4 regions of the Microbispora bryophytorum genome follow, and region 1 is predicted to be linked to each of the others. Evidence: riboswitches for the same ligand, from Rfam matches in the RefSeq annotation. Region 1 holds a riboswitch; each other region holds the start of a gene.
The links. Region 1 has a riboswitch for cyclic di-AMP ahead of ACGFIB_RS02180 (C40 family peptidase). Riboswitches for the same ligand answer to the same signal wherever they lie in the genome.
Positions count from the first base shown of each region.

Region 1 (4,798 bases):
GGCGCCTCGCCCGGCCCCGCCGGTGCGAGGCCCGGTGACAGATCATGAACCCGACATGGACACGGTGCGACGGTCGTACCCTTAAAAGAAGACATGGACAGGGGAGTGTCTCGCAGATCTTGCCGTGTGAGGGCGGTCTGGTGAGCGCGCCGCGAGGCCGGGCCTCGCGGGCGGCGGGCATCGGGACCTTCTCGCACCCGGGGGCGACAGCACCGCGAGGCGCCGCCGGGGGCGACCGCAGTAGGCAGAAGATCTCTAGGACACGACCGAGGAGCGACGAGATGAGTTCAGCCGGAGAAGGCCTGTCTCGTCCGTTGCCCGAGCAGATCCGCTTACACGTGGTGGAGGTCGCGGCGCAGGTGCTGGGCTCGATGCCCGCCGCGGCCGTGCCGCCGCCGTTGCGCAACATCGCCAGGTTCGACCCGCGTAAGCGCGCCCGCCTGGGGAGCGCGCCGATCGCGACCCAGCTGGAGAACGACAAGGAGTTCCGCGAGCGGGTGGCCGAGGCGGTGGAGACCGCCTGGCCCGAGCTGGTGGCGAGCCTGGCCGAGGGCACGGTGCCTCCCGCGGCCGAGCCGGTGCTGGTCGCGGCGGCGGCGTACCTGACCCGCCCGCCCGGGTGGCCGGACCTGGTCGAGCAGGCGCGGACCGACCTGGAGCAGGCCGCGGCCGCGGGCGCCCAGCGGGAGCAGGCGGAGACGCGGCTGCGCGAGCAGCTCGCGGCGCAGCGCGCCTCCGCCAAGGAGGAGATCGACCGGGTGCGCGAGCAGCTCAAGGCGGCCCGGGTGGAGAATTCCGACCTGCGGCGCAAGCTGCACGACGCCCGCGAGCGGGTCAGGGCCGCCGAGGCCAGGGCGGCCGAGGTGGAGGCGGGGACGGCCGAGGCGCGGGCCAGGGCCGCGAGCGCCAACGGCGCGGCCGAGACCGAGCTGCGGCGGCTCAGGGAGCGCCTGGCGGACGTCGAGCGCCAGCTGGAGGCCAGCCGCAGGGCCGCGCGTGAGGGCCGCAGCGTCGAGGACGCCCGGGTGCGGGTGCTGCTGGACGCGCTTCAGGACACCGCCGCCGGGCTGCGCAAGGAGCTCGGCCTGCCCACGACGATCAGCAGGCCGGCCGACTACGTGAACGCGGTGGTGCCGGGCGAGCCTGGAGTGACGGCCGTGCCCGCGCGGGCACTGGCCAACGACGATCCCCAGCTCCTCGATCAGCTCCTGGCCATCCCTCATCTGCATCTGATCGTCGACGGCTACAACGTGACCAAGACCGGTTACCCGTCGCTGACCCTCGCCGACCAGCGGGCCCGGTTGCTGACCGGGCTCGGCGGGCTCGCCGTGCAGACGCGGGCGGAGGTGACGTGCGTGTTCGACGGCGCCGAGCTGAACGGGCCCGTCCAGGTGTCCGCGCCGCGCGGGGTGCGGGTGATGTTCAGCGCGCCGGGGGAGATCGCCGACGACCTCATCCGCACGCTGGTGCGGGCGGAGCCGCCGGGGCGGGCCATCGCCGTGGCCTCCTCCGACCGGGAGGTGGCCGAGTCGGTGCGCCGCATGGGCGCCCGGCCGGTGCCCTCGCTCCTGTTGCTGCGCCGCCTCGGCCGGGGCTGAAACGCCGTACGCGCGCTCCGGACCCGCGCCGTCACGAGGAGTGATGACTGTCGCGAATACCTGCGAATAGGTTGAAGCTTCAAGATCGCCTAGATAGAGTCGCGCCGCAGGTTTCGTCGATCTAAGAGGTTCATCCTCAAGGGGGCTCAGTGCGAGGGCGTGTGCCGGTGGCCGCCGGTCTGGCCGCCGTGATCCTGCTTACGCCGGTGACGGGCGCGCAGGCGGATCCGAAGCCCACGGTCGCGCAGGCCAAGGCGAAGCTGAGCAAGCTCAACGAGCAGGCCGACAAGCTCGTCGACCGCTACAACGCGGCCAACGAGAAGTGGAAGAAGTCGCGGCAGAAGTACCTCGCGATCAACGACGACTACAAGAAGCAGAACACCCGGGTCGAGGCGCTGCGCTCCGGGTTGGTCTCGATGGCCGTCAGCAGCTACCAGGTCGGCGATATGGGCTCGTGGGGCGGTGTCTTCTACAGCTCCAACCCCGACGCCATGCTCAGCGGCCTCGCCACGCTCAACCACATGTCGGCCGAGCGGGCCGGGCGGCTCAGGGAGTACGAGGGCGCCATCAAGGACCTCAAGGACCGCCGCGACCAGAGCAAGGTGGTCTACAAGGAGGCCACCGACGTCAGGGGCGAGCTCGCCGGCGAGAAGGAGAAGGTCGACAAGCTCGTCCGGGAGCAGATGAAGCTCCTGCGCTCGCTCGGGACGTTCAACCCCGGCAACCCCAACAGCGCCGGCGTCGTCTACACCGGGCCGGCGTCCGGCAACGCGCTGTCGGCCCTCCAGTTCGCCTACAAGCAGGTCGGCAAGCCCTACCGTTACGGGGGCACCGGACCGGCCTCCTGGGACTGCTCGGGGCTCGTGCAGGCCGCGTGGGCGGCGGCGGGCGTGACGCTGCCCCGGACCAGCTACGAACAGTGGGCCTGGGGCGCGAGCCGCAGGGTCTCGCTGGACGAGCTCCAGCCGGGCGACCTGCTCTGGCACGCCGGGTACGGGCACGTCGGCATCTACGCCGGCGACGGCAAGGTCGTCCACGCTCCGCAGACCGGCGATGTTGTGAAGATTGTCTCACTCGCCGAGTATCACGCGATCGGAGCCGTGCGCCCCTGAGGGGCTCGACCGGCTCTGTGATCTCTGTGCCTTTTGGGGCTTCTGTGACCCGATTTAGCCGGTGTTGTGGAGATTGTGAGCAGAGTCACAATTAGCGGTTTGCTGTGCGGGGTACGCTGCGCTTTCTTCTCGGCGGCCTTCGTTATCTGATCTTTATCCGGCGGGAGGACTTTGCCGAATGCGGCGGGTCCTGGGTAGCTTCTGGGCCGCGGCGAGCACGCCTCGCCGCGGCGCACCCGGTCCGGCCGGCCGGGTCGCGCAGTCATCCACCGTCATCGGCGCCCTTCATCACCCTCCCCTTCGCGGGATCCTCCGGCGCCGGTGGCCTGCCGAGTCCGTGCAGTCAGGAGGCACGGAGCCGGGGAACCATCGACCTTCACGCGAAGGTCCGGGGTGAATCGGCGCATCGCGCGCCGTAGGGCGACTTCCCCGCCCGAACCCGTCAGCTAACCCGGTAGGCGTGAGCGGAAGACCCGAGGAGAGATCCTGTCTACCACCCCCGCTAGTCTGTCCCGTCTTGCCCGAATTGCCCTTGGTGGTGCTGCTTTGACGGCATCCGTAGGGGCCGCCGGAGTACATCCGGCGGCGGCCGACACGGTGACGGTCACAGTCGTCAAGACGGCCCCAGCCAAGAAGACGGCTACGAAGACGGGCACCGAGAAGAGCGCGGACGCCGCCGCCCGCAAGGCCGCCGCGAAGAAGCGGCAGACCAAGAAGACCACCGCCAAGCGGAAGATCAGCAGGGCCTCGCTCCAGCGGGCCAAGGGCCTGCGCGCGGTGAAGGTCGCGGAAAAGCAGATCGGCGACCCCTACCGCTACGGAGCGACGGGACCGGGCGCGTTCGACTGCTCGGGCCTGGTCCAGTACGCCTGGCGCAGGGCTGGCGTACGGCTGCCGCGCACGACGTGGTCCATTCGCGGCGCGGTCAGGAAGAAGGTGTCCTGGGGTCACTTCGAGCCCGGTGACCTGATCTTCACCAGCGGCGGCGGCCACGTCGGCATGTACGTCGGGCACGGCAAGATGATCCACGCTCCGCACACCGGCACCCGGGTGCGGATCGACAAGCTGGACGCCTATCGGAGGAGCACCTTCGTGGGTGCCGTCCGTCCGGGCGTCTGACGGGCACCGGTCACCAGCCCCCTCGACCGGCGCCGTCCTCGCGGCCCCGTCCACCTCGCCGAGGTGGACGGGGCCGTGGCACGTGCCGGTTAGCATGCACGGCGTGACTGCCACGAGCGGCGTGCCCGTGCCCGTGCCTGTGCCTGTGCCTGTGCCTGTGCCCGTGCCTGTGCCCGTGCCCATGCCTGTGGGCGTGCCCGTGCCCGTGCCTGTGGGCGTGCCGAGCGTGCGCGCCGCGGCCGGTCGGCGCCGGCCCGAAGTTCCGCCCCGCGGGGTCCTTCCCCGCCGCCGGATCGCGGCCGTGGCCGCCGCGCTGGCCGCGCTGCTCGCCGGGTCCGCCGCCGCGGCCCCGCCCGACCCGCTGCTCGCCCCGCGGCTGGACGCCCGGGCCGCCGTGCGGGAGCGACCGGGCATGTGGATCGGCGCCTCCGTCGCCCGCGGCGAGCGCGCCGTCGTCGTGGGGTCGCCCCGGCGGTTGGTCGCCGAGATCGCGGCGCTGGCCGATCGCGCGGGCCGCACGGTCACGAGGGTCTGGGGCGGGTACGGCGGCGCGGTGGTCCTCGTGCCGCGCACCGAGGAGCAGGCCGCCGTGCTGGCCGCGCCGGCGAAGGTGGACGATCTGGCGGCCGTCGCCACCGGCGGCCGCGTGATCGTGCAGCCGGCGGCGTTCGCCCGCCTGTCCGCGACCGGCCGCATGGTCGTCGTGACCCATGAGCTGACGCACGTCGCGACCGCCGGCCCCCCGACGGTGCCGATGTGGCTCAAGGAAGGCTTCGCCGACTACGTGGGCTATCTGGACAGCGGACTGCCGGTCCGCACGATCGCCGCCGAACTCGCCGCCGACGTCGCCGCCGACGGGGCCACCGACGAGGCCGCCGACGGGACCGCGGACGGGGCCGCCGACGGGACCGCCGGGAGGGCGGCGCTGAACGCCCTGCCAGGGCCCGCCGACTTCGCCGCCAGACCCGC
Region 1 covers NZ_JBICTF010000001.1:475,749-480,546, reverse strand. Annotated here, with positions in the region: gene ACGFIB_RS02190 (NYN domain-containing protein) at 282-1,598, shown strand; gene ACGFIB_RS02185 (C40 family peptidase) at 1,748-2,710, shown strand; cyclic di-AMP (ydaO/yuaA leader) riboswitch at 3,028-3,182, shown strand; gene ACGFIB_RS02180 (C40 family peptidase) at 3,257-3,829, shown strand; gene ACGFIB_RS02175 (hypothetical protein) at 4,029-4,798, shown strand, end outside.

Region 2 (4,798 bases), on a different contig from region 1:
GCGGAGGAGCGCACGCAGGTGCGCGAGACGCCCGACAAGGAACTGCTCGACACGCTCGGCACGCAGGACCGCGAGTCGCTGCGCCTGCTGGCGGAGGGCCTCGGCGAGCACTGGTCGCTCGACGGGCTGACCACCCTCGTGTACGGCGTGCCGAAGGTGCAGGCCGGGCTCGACATGGACGCGAAGGCGGCCACGCCGGAGCTGAAGGCCGCGCAGCGCGCCTTCTTCGCCCTGCTCTACCGGCTGCTCGTCGGCAGCGACACCGGCCCGCGGCTGCCCACGCTGCTGCTGGCCGTGGGCCGCGACCGGGTGCGCGAGCTGATCGGTCACGCCTGATCGGTCAGACCTGATCGCTCGCGTCTGATCGGTCAGTCCCGATCTGCGGCGTCCCATCTCCGGCGCGCGAACGGGCCGGACGGCATGGCCGTCCGGCCTCAGCCGGCTTCGCGACGTCCCGGAGCCGGGCCCGTCGGCGCCCGCCACGCCCCAGCCGAGCGCGTACGTCTCCAGGTGCGGCATGGGCCCGCTGGCGCGGCGCTGGGCCGAATTCCACGTGGAGGATTGTCGAGGCGGCCCGGGAGGTGTGCGACCGGTGCTCTCACTCCGAACCTTGACGACCTTCAGTGGAGGCGTTTACCTTCCCTGAAGGGTGGGCCGACGAAAGCATCGTCGTGGGGGAGGGCGGACGATGAGTATTCCCGAGGTCGTCTACCGAGGTGACAGTCGCGCCTCGGACCTTGAGCGTGCCGGTCTCACCGAAGAGGATCTGCTTCTCCTCGCGGAGCTGGCCAAGGGTGTGACCGCCGACCGGGTGGGCCGCAGTCTCGACGTCAGCGGGCGCACCGTGCGGCGCCGGCTGCGGTGCATCTGCGACCGGATCGGCGTCGCGACCGCGATCGAGGCCGTCGCCTGGGCGGCACGCCGCCGCCTCATCTGACCTTCTCGACGGCAGGCCGCCGAGGGGGGCTCAGTCGGCGACGCGCACCGCTCCCGCGAACGGCCGTCCGGCGATCTTCGCGATGTGGACGACGTCTCCCGTGCGCGGCGCGTGGATCATGTAGCCGTTGCCGATGTAGATGCCGACGTGGTGCAGGTCGGAGTAGAAGAACACCAGGTCGCCGGGGCGGAGCTGGTCACGGGGGATGTGCGTGCCGGCCGTCCACTGGTTGCCGGTGTAGTGGGGCAGGCTGATGCCGACGGACTGGTAGGCCGCCATGACCAGGCCGGAGCAGTCGAAGGAGCCGGGGCCCTCGGCGCCCCACACGTACGGCTTGAGCTGCTGCCCGAGAGCCCAGCGCGCCGCCTGGGCGGCCTTGCCGTCGCCGATGATGGGGAACGCCGTCCTGCTGCGCGTCTCGCTGCCGATCGTCTGGGAGACCTGCCGGTAGAGGCTGCTCTCGGTCTTCTTGATCAGCTTGGTGATCTTGTCGCGTCGCGAGTCCAGCCCGCTGAGGAGCTTCTTGACCTCGGCCTGCCGGGCGGAGGCGCTCTCCCTGGCCCGTGCGGCGGCGTCCATGGCCTTGGTGACCTCGGCGACCTCCTGGCTCTCCCGCAGCTCCAGCGCGTACGTCGTGGAGGCCTGGTCCAGGTATCGCCGGGGGTCGGCGTCGCTGTCGATGAGCACCAGCGCGTTGCCGAGCCCGTTGGTCATGTAGGAGTGCTGCGCGAGGGCGCTCGCCTTCTGCCGGCGGACCGCGAGCTCGGCCTCGCTCTTGGCGAGGTTCTTCTTGGCGAGGTCGGCGGACCGCTCGGCCGTCTTCAGGCGCACGCGCTCGCCGTTGTACTGCTCGCTGAGGGTCTCGATCTCGGTGTAGAGGTCCTCGACCTGGGCCGTGAGTTCCTTGAGGCTCGGCTTGGGGTCGGCGGTGGCGCTGACCACCGGCGCGCCGAACGTGATCGCGCTGATCGCGACGCCGACGAACGCCAGACGGCGGATGGCACCCGGACCGGCCGTGCCGGATCCGGACTGTCGGCCGCGAGCGTGCCTGCCCGCCTGCCGTCCTCCACGCGTGCGCAACCGAGCTCCTCTCCCACGTGTGCCCCGCGGCGGGCCCGTCGTCGCGACGGGCCGTACGGCGGGGCACTGCTGAGCGCCTACCGGGTTAGCTGACGGGTTCGGGCCGGAGTAGCCCTACCTTGTGGATTCACCCCTTGACGATCCGGGATCGAACCGATCCTGATCCTGCAGTTGGGTCCCCGGCTCCCCTTCGCACTGGGTGCTTCGAGGATTCGGCGTCCGGTCGCCATGAGCGCTCACGAAGACCGGCATCGTCGCTGGACGATAGTGCACCGCGAGTTCTTGCTCAACCAGAACTCCGAAACTCGTCTACGTTTGACAACCAAATGATCACGGTCGGGTCACGGGATCGGTAGTGATACGTCCCTGTTCACCTGCGTTTCGAGTGATCTGTGAGTTTCGATGGGTGGTCTGGGCTGGTGGAAAAACTGGGACGAACCCGGATGGCACCTCGGGCGGCGGTCATGCATCCGTCCGTATCCTGGCGGCTACGGACCGTCAAACCTCATGTCGGGTATGGCGTTTGGGAATGACCGTTATTCGTTCGGGATGCTCCGTGCCGACCGTGTGGGATCGGCCGCGCTCCGGCTAGGCTGGCCGGTCATGGAGCAGGTCGCCGCGCAGACATCCAGTGGATCGAGTGCCACGGCCGTGACGGTGCGCCGAGCCAGGACGCCGGACGTCCGGGCGATCAGGCGCCTCGTCGACGCGTACTCGGGTGTGGGTTCCCGCCTGCTCAAGAAGAGCACGGTCACGCTGTACGAGGACGTCCAGGAGTTCTGGGTGGCCGAGAGGGGCGGGCAGGTCGTCGGCTGCGGCGCGCTGCACGTGCTGTGGGAGGACCTGGCCGAGATCAGGACCGTCGCGGTGGACCCCGCGGCGCGCGGCGGGGGCATCGGCCACCGGATCGTCGGCGCGCTCATCGAGACCGCCAGGGACCTCGGCGTGCGGCGGGTTTTCTGCCTCACGTTCGCGGTGGAGTTCTTCGCCAGGCACGGCTTCAGGCCCATCCAGGGCACCCCCGTCTCCCCGGAGGTGTACGCGGAACTGCTCGCGTCGTACGACGAGGGCGTCGCGGAGTTTCTCGACCTGGAGCACGTCAAGCCGAACACGCTGGGGAACACCCGGATGTTGCTGCACATCGACCGTCATTGACCCCTTTGTCGATCATTGATCGCTGATCTTGACGATGGTTGTCGGCTGCTGCAAAGGTGACTGTTGATACACCTGTCGCTACTTTTGGCAATATCAGCGTGTGCTAGGGACGTGCGGCGCATGCGTCTTCGAAACGAGGTGACACGGTGAGCACCGGACAGCCGCCGTACCCCCAGGACGAGTCGGACGGAACGCCACCGCCCTCATCGAACGCCGGGTACGGCACGGACAGACAGCCCCAGGACTATGACCCCGACGTCACGGTCGTGAGCAATCGCCACTCGGGACAGCACACGGGTCCCCAGCAGCCGCCCGGCTACGACCCCGCCCAGGGCGGCTACGGCCAGCAGGGTTACGCCCAGCAGGGCCAGCAGCAGTACGGCCAGCAGGGGTACGGTCAGCCCGCCCCGCAGCAGGGCTACGGCCAGGAGGCCGCCCAGCAGCAGGGCTACGGCGCCCAGCAGGGCCAGCAGCAGTACGGCCAGCAGGGCTATGGCGCCCAGCAGGGCCAGCAGGGTCAGCAGGGCTATGGCCAGACCGCCCCGCAGCAGGGGTACGGCCAGCAGGGCTACGGCGCCCAGCAGGGCTACGGCGCCCAGCAGGCCCAGCAGCAGTACGGCCAGCAGACCGGTCCTCAGGACTACGGTCAGCAGCAGGGCTACGGGCAGCAGGGGTATGGCCAGACCGGCCCGCAGCAGGGCTATGGCGCCCAGCAGGGTCAGCAGGGTCAGCAGCAGTACGGCCAGCAGCCCGGTTACGGGCAGCAGGCCGCCCCTCAGGACTACGGCCAGCAGCAGGCCTACGGGCAGCAGGGGTATGGCCAGACCGGCCCGCAGCAGGGCTATGGCGCCCAGCAGGGCCAGCAGGGCCAGCAGCAGTACGGCCAGCAGCCCGGTTACGGGCAGCAGGCCGCCCCTCAGGACTACGGCCAGCAGCAGGCCTACGGGCAGCAGGGGTACGGCCAGACCGGCCCGCAGCAGGGTTACGGCGTTCAGCAGGGCCAGCAGCAGGGCTACGGCCAGCAGCCCGGTTACGGGCAGCAGCAGTACGGCCAGCCGGGCTATGGCCAGCCCGGCTTCGGCCAGCCGTACCCCGCCGCGGGGCCGATTCCCCCCGGCGCCCCGGCGCCGCTCGCGGAGTGGTGGCAGCGTCTCGTCGCCCGCATCATCGACGGCGTGATCGTCGGCATTCCTCTCGCGATCATCACGTTGGTGATCACGGGAATCGTCGTCACCGACGCGAGCGTCGACCTCGCGAGCGGGGTTTACAACCCCGGAAGCGGTTACTTCCTGGCGACGCTGCTCACGGCGATCCTGGGCGGTCTGGTCATGGTCGTCTACGAATTCCTCATGCTGCGGGCGCAGGGGCAGACGCTCGGCAAGAAAGCCATGGGCATCAAGGTCGTTCCGGTCGGCGGCACTCTCGACGCGGGCGGGCTTCCGCAGGACGCCGCGCTCAAGCGCGCCGGCGTGTTCTACGCTTTCGAGTTCCTGCAGTGGATTCCCGTTATCAGCTACCTCGCGTACGTCGGCTCTCTTCTGAACGTGCTGTGGCTGTTGTGGGACAAGCCGCTGCATCAGGCGCTGCATGACAAGGTCGCCAACACCGTGGTGGTGAAGGTCAAGT
Region 2 covers NZ_JBICTF010000011.1:2,216-7,013, reverse strand. Annotated here, with positions in the region: gene lysS (lysine--tRNA ligase) at 1-336, shown strand, start outside; gene ACGFIB_RS30295 (helix-turn-helix domain-containing protein) at 689-937, shown strand; gene ACGFIB_RS30290 (C40 family peptidase) at 968-2,017, opposite strand; cyclic di-AMP (ydaO/yuaA leader) riboswitch at 2,077-2,245, opposite strand; gene ACGFIB_RS30285 (amino-acid N-acetyltransferase) at 2,621-3,172, shown strand; gene ACGFIB_RS30280 (RDD family protein) at 3,319-4,798, shown strand, end outside.
Region 2: another riboswitch for cyclic di-AMP. It lies ahead of ACGFIB_RS30290 (C40 family peptidase); the one in region 1 lies ahead of ACGFIB_RS02180 (C40 family peptidase).

Region 3 (4,798 bases), on a different contig from region 1:
CCTGGAGAACATGGCGGCGCACGGGGGCTGGCTCTCCTCGGCCGTCGACATGGCGAAGTTCACCACGATCTTCGACGCTCCCGGCCTGCTCACCTCGTCGAGCATCGCGCAGGCGTTCGCCCAGCCCGACATCGTGAACCCCGACGGCTGGTACTACGGGCTCGGCTGGCTCGTCCGCCCGGTCACCGGCGGCCTCAACACCTGGCACGACGGCTCGCTCCCGGGCACCTCCACGCTCATGGTCCGGCGGTGGGACGGGCTGAGCTGGGTGGTGCTCTTCAACCAGCGCGACGACCCCTCGGGCCTCGGCTACGGCGACATCGACCTCCTGCTCCACCAGGCGGCGGACGCCGTCAGTCCCTGGCCGACGACGAACCTCTTCGCCGACTACGGGCTCTGACCCCCGCCCTTGGCGAAGATCCCTCATCACCACACCTACGGAGCCGCCCGACGCGACAGCTTGTCCAGGTCGCGCACGCAGAAACCGTGGTGTTCCCATTCCTCGTTGAGCACGGTGCCGAGGCATTGCCGCACGCGCCGGCCCTTGGCATACGGGGGCCATCTGTCGTCGTCCGGCACCGGGGCGGGCTTCGCGAGCTGCTCGGGTGTGACCTCGGCCAGCCACGCCTCAATCTCCGACGCCTGCCGATCGCGCACGCTCAACACTTCGCCGAGACTCGGCCGGGCGGACCTGTCCAGCCCCAGCCCCTCCTGATCCGGCACGAACGGAGATGCCAGTCCCATCGCCGTGAACGGCTCGGTCAGCCCGAGCACGCAGCGCCGAAACCACGAGTCGTGCACGAAGACGAGGTGACGCAGAGTCTCGACCATCGACCACTCGCCGTCGACGCCGAGATCCTCGCTGCCCTCGGCCATCGACCCGGCCCGCTCGGTAGTCGTCGCCCACGCCTTCCGCAGCTGTCGCCAGGCCTCGCGCAGGTCGGCCGGTTCGTCGGAACGGATCAGCAGCCGCACCGGGTGCCGGCGGTCGAGCTCCGCCTCGACGTACGGCATCACCTCCACGCCGTTGACCACCAGGTTCGTGACCAAACCGTCGATCTCAACGTCCTGCATGACCACACCGACCAGCCGCGCCCTACTCAGGTCGCACTCGCGGAACTCCGCGCCTGTGAGGTCTTCGTCGTTGAAGCGTCGCATGCGGACAGGCTAAGCCGCACCGCACGCACACAGACGCCCTCGATGTGCCCTGACCCGACCTGGCGGGATCGAACATGCAGGTGGACGGCTTGCGGACTCCTGGCGGAGTGGCTTTATCAAGCTGTGCGAATGCTGGCCTCTGCGAGCTTCAGGTGTCGGGGTGAAGGTTGCGGAGCATTCGTTACAGAGCCGTAGGCCGTGGTCAGGGACGGAAGGCGGCGAGGATGATGTCCGCGTAGCGGCGCCAGACAGCCGGGTCACGTTCGTCCAGCACGATGAGCTGGCGGACCACGCCGCACAGAACGACACGGACGTCGAGGACGCCGACGTCCTGGCGGATCAGGCCCGATACCTTCGCCGCCTCGACCAGCCGGCCGATCAGGTCGACAAGTTTCGCGGCAGGCACCAGGTGGGCCTCGAAGAACGCCGCCGCGAGGCCGCGGTCGCGGGCGAGACGATCGAGCAGATCCGGCACATAGTCGGCGAATCCGCGGTAGGCGTCGTCGGCGGCGAGAGCGGCCAGCGTACGGTCCTCCAGCGAGCGGAAGTTCTCCCGCGCTATCGCGAGCACCAGCTCCTCCTTGCTGGGGAAGCTGCGGTAGACCGTCGCCCGCCCGACCCCAGCCCGCTCGGCCACCTGGGGCACCGTGACGTCAAGGCCGTGCTCTGCGAACAGTTCGCGGGCTGCCGCGACGACCCGCTCGTGGTTGCGCAGCGCGTCCGCGCGCCGGGGCACGTTCACCGTCATGGTCGGATGGGTTCGGGCATCTCGGGTTCCTTTCAGCGGACGTCGAAGCCGGCCTCGTCCACCTGGCGGAAGCGACCGTCCTCGGCCAATGTCGCGAAAAAGTAGATCTCCCGGTTGATGATCGTCCCGTCGGTCAAGGTCATCGTGTAGCGGTGCCGCTCGGCATAGCGCGAACCGTCGTACAACTCGTCGAGCACGGTCACCGTACCCTCAACGACTCGACTGCGGATGCCGGCGACCATGTCCGCGAACCCGGCGCGGTCTAGCACACGTCCGTCGCCGCGGTGGATGTAGTCGGGGGCGTAGTACTTGTCCAGAGCCTCGTGAAGGTCAAGTCGAGGCTCGAACGCCACGTCGCGGATGGCGTCACTGATGCGTGCAAATGTCACGAGCAAACCCTCTCATCTATCCGGACCTCTGTGTCCGGTTAACCTTCATCGTACCGGACACGCAAGTCCGGTACGGATCGATGCTCGCGACACCACGCGAGCATGACGCGTCCTTCCCGGGGCGGTCCCGGTACCGCACGAACGGGACCGGGAGGGTCATTCGTTGACGGCGGTGGTGGTACCGGCGCGGCCACCAGTTCGGCGAACGGGTCGATGCGGATGGTGGCCTGTCGCACGCGGTCGCCGGTGGCGCCACTCGCGAGGCTCCCGTACTTGCGGACGTAGGCGTCGTCGACGCGCGCAAGGTCAGAAGCTCAACAGTCAAGGCATCACCAGGCCCCTACGTTCACGCCGAAGGCCGCGCCTGACCTGTGAGAACGCCTATGCCACTGATGCGGATACCACATCAGACGGAATAGGCACGCCTTCTAGTACATCGAGATGTGTACGTGGTCGTAGTGGTTGGCGGTGATTCCGCCGCGATCGGACATGGTCCGCCAGCCCGGACGGCCGAGGTTGTAGATGCGCTGCTGCCAGATCACGTACATCACGCCCAGTTTCGGCCCGTTCTTGATGGCCCAGGCGGCCAGGCTGTCGCCGAGCGCCTTCATCTCGGGTGAGGGCATGGCGCCGCCCGAGCTCATCATGAAATCGCATGCGCGCCCGAGGGGGTGCTCGCCGCTGTTCTCCGCGCGGTAGCAGCCGATCGGGAACCGCAGGGCGAAGTGCTGCCCGACCTCGGTGCGCATGAACTGCATCCGGGGCGTGATGTTGTCGGAGCCACTGGGCAGTTCCGGCGCCCACGACCCGCCCGCGCGCTTTCCCGGCGCGATCGGGATCAGCGCGTCGAGCTTGTCCTTGATCTCGTCGATGAGATCCTCGGCGTCCTCGCGCTGTCCGGCGACCTCGGCCGCCTGCGTCTTCAGGTGTCCGGTCAGCGTCTTGGCGGCGTCCGCGGCCTGCTGCCGTTCGCCGCGGACCTGGTCGAAGCGCGCGAGCCTGGCGGCCTGTTCCTCTTTGAGCTGGTAGTTCAGGGCCGCAGTGTTCATGTCGGGCAGCACCATCGCGCTCTCGGTCTGATAGCGCAGCCCGGCGAGTTGCCGTACGGCGTCGCTGGCGGCTTCGTAGTCGGCCTCGGCCTTGGCCAGCCGGCCGCGTGCCGCCTTCTCCTCCACGCGGGCCTTGGCGAGGGCGACGCGTTTGGCGTTGTAGTCGCCGATCAGCCGGTCGACCTTCTTCCGCAGGTCCGACAGCTCCTGCTTGAGCTGCTTCTCCGTCGGCTTGGGGTCGGCGGCGCCGGGCGCGGCCGTGCCGAACACGAGGACGGCGGAGGCGAGCACGCCGACAGCCAGGGGGAACGCGCGGGGCAGAGCCCACTCCTCTCCATCTGCCGACCGGGTTAGCTGACGGGTTCGGGCTGGAGAAGCCCGGGCAGGCTACTGCCTTGACCCCAGGTGCGTGATTGGGTCCCCGGCTCCCGGGCAGGGCGCCCGGGATTAGGCGTACCGGTTGTGACGGCCGGTGTCAGGGATACTAGTGGTAAAGAAACCGTGGCTGCCACCAAAGTCGCAACCAACCGGAGATCAAGCCGTTATCGCCTCTCGAAGCATCCGGGCGGCCTCCTCGGGCAGCACATCGTTGACGAACGCGCCCATGGCCGACTCCGATCCGGCCAGATACTTCAGCTTGTCCGGCGCGCGCCGGATCGTGAAAAGCTGCAGGTGAAGGTAGGCGAGGTCGCGCCGGTAGGTGACCGGGGCCTGGTGCCAGGCCGCGACGTACGGCATGACGACGCCGAACAGCCCGTCGAGGCGGCGCAGCACCTCGGTGTAGAGCGGCGCGAAGGCGGCCCGTTCCTCCGGGGACAGCGCAGGGATGTCGGGCACCTGACGGTGCGGGTAGACGTGCACCTCGAACGGGTAGCGCGCGGCGGCCGGGACGAAGGCCGTCCAGTGCTCGTTGGCGGCCACCACCCGGGGGCCCTTCCGCTCGGCGGCCAGGACGTCCGCGAACAGGTTGCCGCCCTGATGGCGGCCGGCGGCGTCCAGCATCTGCCGCGTACGCGGCGTGACGTACGGATAGGCGTAGATCTGTCCGTGGGGGTGCGGCAGCGTGATGCCGATCTCGGCGCCGCGGTTCTCGAAGCAGAAGACCTGCTCCACACCGGGCAGCGAGGACAGCTCGGCCGTGCGGTCGGCCCACGCCTCGACGACCAGCTCGGCCTGCTCGTCGCTGAGCGAGCTGAACGACGCGTTGTGGTCGGAGGTGAAGCAGACGACCTCACAGCGCCCGATCCCCGGCCGCACCTCGCTCAGCCCGCCCACCTGCTCGTACGCACCGGTGTTGAAGCTGAACGACGGGAAGCGGTTCTCGAACACCGCCACTTCGTAGGGCGAGGGGATCTCCGAGCCGGGATGGCCCGGGCAGAGCGGGCACTCGTCGGCGGACGGCAAGTGGGTGCGCGTCTGGCGGTGCCGGGCCACGGCCACCCACTCGTCCATCA
Region 3 covers NZ_JBICTF010000006.1:17,232-22,029, reverse strand. Annotated here, with positions in the region: gene ACGFIB_RS20980 (serine hydrolase domain-containing protein) at 1-400, shown strand, start outside; gene ACGFIB_RS20975 (DinB family protein) at 436-1,158, opposite strand; gene ACGFIB_RS20970 (TetR/AcrR family transcriptional regulator) at 1,361-1,906, opposite strand; gene ACGFIB_RS20965 (hypothetical protein) at 1,939-2,295, opposite strand; gene ACGFIB_RS20960 (coiled-coil domain-containing protein) at 2,724-3,635, opposite strand; cyclic di-AMP (ydaO/yuaA leader) riboswitch at 3,670-3,808, opposite strand; gene galT (galactose-1-phosphate uridylyltransferase) at 3,879-4,798, opposite strand, start outside.
Region 3: another riboswitch for cyclic di-AMP. It lies ahead of ACGFIB_RS20960 (coiled-coil domain-containing protein); the one in region 1 lies ahead of ACGFIB_RS02180 (C40 family peptidase).

Region 4 (4,798 bases), on a different contig from region 1:
CCGGCGGCGAGCGGCAGCGGCTCAAGCTGGCCACCCACATGGCCGACAAGGGCGGCGTCTACGTCCTCGACGAGCCGACCGCCGGCCTCCACCTGGCCGACGTCGAGCAGCTGCTCGGGCTGCTCGACCGGCTGGTCGACTCCGGCAAGTCGGTCATCGTGATCGAGCACCACCAGGCGGTCATGGCACACGCCGACTGGATCATCGATCTGGGTCCCGGCGCCGGTCACGACGGCGGCCGGATCGTCTTCGAAGGCACGCCGGCCGACCTCGTCGCCGCCCGCTCCACCCTCACCGGCCAGCACCTCGCGGCCTACGTCGGCGCCTGACCCGGGCCGTCGAGGTCTCCGGTGTTCAGGTTCTTCTTGGTCCAAAGGTCCTCCACCGGAGACCTCACTGCCTGTCGGGGCACGGCACGCCGTCAGACGGTGGGGGCGGACCATTCCACCAGCGGCGGGCGCACCGCCGCGCACAGCGGCTGACCGCGAGAATCGGTCAGCCCCAGCCGGGCCACCAGCAGGTCGTTGCCCACTGCGGCGTCCATCACGGCCCCGGGGATGCCGTCGAACGACAGCTTCGCCCGCCGGAACATCGCGAACACCCCGGCGTCATCGACAGTGCCCCACGACAGGTACACAAACCGGGCGCCCGGCCTGCCCTGCACACATGGGCCCCGGAGATCCCATCCGGTCTCCCTGCGGGCCGCGGTCACCTTCAGCTTCCAAACCGCCGAGGAAGCGTCTCCCGCATGCAGGTCGAGCAGTTCGTCACGGCGGCCGCGCCGCTGCACGCCGACATGGATGTTGCGGTAGCCGGGGAAATCGGGTGTCTGCCCGCATTCCCGCCCTGGCAGGTTGGATGCCTCGATACGGATCAGCACACCAGCATCATTCCCCAGGCTCCGTGCGGCAGGCGGGGAACACTCCGGTGCCGAGCCAGGGGGAGGAGGACGCCGAATGCGAGCGGCGAGTGCCCGGCACGGGTCAGGTGGCGCGCGATCACGGACGGGCGTCGTCCTGCAGGCGGCGCTCCCGCTTCCCGCGGGCGAGTTCGGTGCCCAGGGCGTCCAGGCGCTGGTTCCAGAAGCGGCGGAAGTGGTCGAGCCAGGTGTCGACTTCGCGCAGCGGCGCGAGGTCGACGGTGTACAGGCGCCGGGTGCCCTCGGCCCGGACCGTCGCGAAGCCGCTCTCCCTCAGCACGCGCAGGTGCTGTGACACCCCGGGCTGGGAGATCCCGAACTCCTCCTGCACGATGGAGCCGATCTCCCCGGCGGAGCGCTCGCCCTCGGCGAGCAGTTCCAGGATCCGGCGGCGCACCGGATCGCCGAGGACGTCGAACGCGTGCATGCCGCCAGGCTCGCAGCTCACGACCGCACAGGTCAATGTGATCAAGGCCCGGCGCCCTCGGCGGGGACGCCCGAAGCGCGCCGGGATCACCGGCGCGCTTCGGGCGTCGCCTGTCAGGAGGAGGCGGAGGTGTCCCCGGGATACACCGGGTAGCCGTATCCGGCCACCTGCCAGGTAGGACGGGTACGGGCCTCGACGGCGCCGCCGTCGCCGGTGTTGCCCTCGATCGTCTGGATAGTGCCGTCGTCGTTGTCCTTGACGACGAACCCCACGTGCTCGATGTCGTCGATGTCCTTGCTGCCGTTCCAGTTGAAGAACACCACCGCGCCCGGCTTGGGGGTGTGGCCCCAGCGGCCGTGTTCGGCGAACCAGCGTGCGTGCTCCACGGTGTAGGCGTCGGAGCCCATGACCGGAGCGATGCCGAGCTGCTGTCCCACCCACGAGACGAACATGTCGCACCAGGCCGCGTTGAGGTAGCCCTTCAGTGTGCCGCCGTCGCGGGCGAGGGTCTCGCGGGCGCGGGGCGTGGACATGTACCACTCCTGGAACTTGGTCCCGCCGCCCTTGGCGTTCTCACTGATCCCGATCTGGCTCCTGGCCAGGGTCAGCACGTCGGCCGCGCTGATCCTGGGCAGCGTGGAGGCGATCTCGGACGTGGACTTCGCGACCGCCGGGCCCTTGCCGGTGGCCGGGTTGTCCGCGTGCGCGGCCGGTGAGGCGATCAGCACGGCCGAGGCGAGGACCCCGCCCGCGAGGGCAGCGCGAAGACAGGTGTTGACGACGTGCATGGTGGGGCGTACTCCCTTGCTTCCATGCCGCCTACCGGGTTAGCTGACGGGTTCGGGCTGGAAGTCGCCCTACGGCACGTATGCCGATTCACCCCAGGAGAGGTGGGTCCCCGGCTCCGCGCGGACGCGGACTCGGCGGCCGGGCGACCGGCCGGGATCGGCCGGTCGCGTCGGTCTGAGGAGGGCTTCTTGACCATTGAGATGAGCAAGTGCCCCCGAGTTGCCTAAAACGTAATAGACCAGGTCAAACCGGTCAAGTTAGAACAACCCAGATTTTACCGGGCAGTAGGCAGCAGACCTCGCACTTGGGGGTAAAGGGCCCGCCGGTGATCACCGGCGGCAGGAGGATCCGGGCTGACCGGGCAGTCGTACGGTCACCGCCAGGCCGCCCTCCGGCCGGGCGAGCGCCTCCACCTCGCCGCCGTGCGCCACGGCGATGGCCCGGACGATGGACAGGCCCAGCCCCGACCCCCGGGCGGAGCGGACGCGGTCGCCGCCGAGCCGGCGGAACGGCTCGAACAGGTCGTCCACCTCGTACGGCGGGACCAGGGGCCCGGTGTTCTCCACCGTCACGCTCACCCCGGCCTCCTCCTCCCGCAACCGGACCCAGACCTCCCCGTCCCGCACGTTGTACTTGATCGCGTTTTCCAGCAGGTTGACCAGGCAGCGTTCGAGGAACAGCGGGTCGCCGTGCGCGACCGCCGGGCTCAGGTCCTCGTGGACGACCACCTTCCTGCGGCGCGGCTGCAGGTCGATCTGCTCCATCGCCGTACGGACGACCTGCCGCAGGTCGACCGGCTTGCGGGCCGTCGGCTCCTGCTCCGACTGCGCCAGCATGAGCAGGCCCTCGATCAGCCGCTCGTACCTCGCGTTGGTGCCGAGCAGCGCGCGGGCCAGCGCCTTGAGGTCCTCCGACGCCGCCGGTTCCTCCAGCGACACCTCCAGGACCGTACGGTTGACCGCCAGCGGGGTGCGCAGCTCGTGGGAGGCGTTGGCGATGAACCGGCGCTGCGCGTCGAACACGCGGTGCAGCCGGTCGAGCATCGCGTCGAAGGTGTCGGCGAGCCGCTTGATCTCGTCCTGCGGCCCGCGCAGCCCGATCCGCTCGTGCAGCGTGCTCTCCGACAGCCGCTGCGCGGTCTCGGTCACCCGGTCCAGCGGGCGCAGCGCGCGGTCGGCCACCAGGTAGCCCAGCACCACCGCGACGGCCCCCACCAGGATCATGACGATCATCGACGACCTGAGCACGTCGCTCAGCGCGTCGGCCGCCCCCTGCTCGACGTTGGTGCGCACCCGCTGCGCGAGCACGTCGCTGTCGGGCAACTTGCCCCCCAGCACGGCACCGCCGTTGACACTGGGGGCACCGGTCACCTTCGACGCCACCGCCACCACGAACCGCTGGTTGAGCGCCCGCGCGGTCAGCAGCTGGGTGAACCACAGCAGCACCGACCCCGCCAGGAAGAACAGCCCGCCGTACAGCAGGGTGAGCCGCATGCGCAGGCCGAGCCTGCGCCACGAGGACAGGACGCGGGTCACAGCCGATACCCCCGGCCCGGCACGTTCTCGATCACCGCGGGCTCGCCCAGCTTGCGGCGCAGCGAGGTGATCGTGACGCGCAGCACGCCCGTGCCGGCGTCGGCGTGCTCGTCCCACACGTTCGCGCGCAGCAGGGCCGAGGTCACCAGCCCTCCGCCGGCGCGCATGAGCTCGTGCAGCACGTCGAACTCCTTGCGGCCCAGCGCCACCTGCCGCCCGTCGCGCAGCACCGTACGGCGGGCGGGGTCGAGCCGGATCCCGGCCCGCTCCAGCACAGGCCGCACCGCCCGGGGCGAGCGCCGGGCCAGCGCCCGGATCCGAGCCACCAGCTCGGCGAACGCGAACGGCTTGACCAGGTAGTCGTCGGCGCCCAGGGACAGGCCCCCGACCCGGTCACGCACCCGCCCGGCCGCCGTCAGCATGAGGATGCGGCTCGCCCCGCGGGCCGTGACCAGCTCCCGGCACACCTCGTCGCCGTGCACCTCGGGCAGGTCGCGGTCGAGCACGACCACGTCGTAGTCGACGTAGGCGGCCAGCTCAAGCGCCTCCTGACCGTCGTAGGCCACGTCCACCGCGATCGCGTGCAGCCGCAGCCCCCGTGCCAGGGCCTCGGCCAGCTGTTCCTCGTCCTCGACCACGAGCACCCGCATCCCCACCAACCTCCCACTCGGCTCCGAGAGTGGCGCAGGCGGTGTTAGCCGCGGATAAGCCGGGCTCGCTTATCCGCGTTTAGCACCGCCTCCGCTGAAGTTGGGCCCCGTCCCGGGCGGACGCCCCGGACGAGAAGGAGCGACAGAGGAGGAACGACCCATGCGCTTACGACCCATGCGCTTACGACCAGTACGGGCCCTGGGCCCGGCACTGGGGCTCACCGTGGGGCTCGCACTGGCACTGGCCGGCTGCGGCGCGGCGCCCGCGGACGACGGGATCGCCAGCGCTGGCGGCGCCACGTCAGGCGGCGGCGCCACGGCGGGACCGTCGGCGTCGGCCCCGGTGGACCGCCAGGAGGCCCAGCTCAAGTTCGCCCAGTGCATGCGCGAGCACGGCGTGGACATCCCCGACCCCGGCCCGGACGGCCGCGTCCGCATCATCGGCAAGAAGGGCGACCAGGCCTCAATGGAGAAGGCC
Region 4 covers NZ_JBICTF010000005.1:332,870-337,667, forward strand. Annotated here, with positions in the region: gene ACGFIB_RS18945 (ATP-binding cassette domain-containing protein) at 1-329, shown strand, start outside; gene ACGFIB_RS18950 (DUF5990 family protein) at 422-880, opposite strand; gene ACGFIB_RS18955 (ArsR/SmtB family transcription factor) at 999-1,346, opposite strand; gene ACGFIB_RS18960 (CHAP domain-containing protein) at 1,460-2,134, opposite strand; cyclic di-AMP (ydaO/yuaA leader) riboswitch at 2,149-2,282, opposite strand; gene ACGFIB_RS18965 (sensor histidine kinase) at 2,465-3,670, opposite strand; gene ACGFIB_RS18970 (response regulator transcription factor) at 3,667-4,320, opposite strand; gene ACGFIB_RS18975 (hypothetical protein) at 4,481-4,798, shown strand, end outside.
Region 4: another riboswitch for cyclic di-AMP. It lies ahead of ACGFIB_RS18960 (CHAP domain-containing protein); the one in region 1 lies ahead of ACGFIB_RS02180 (C40 family peptidase).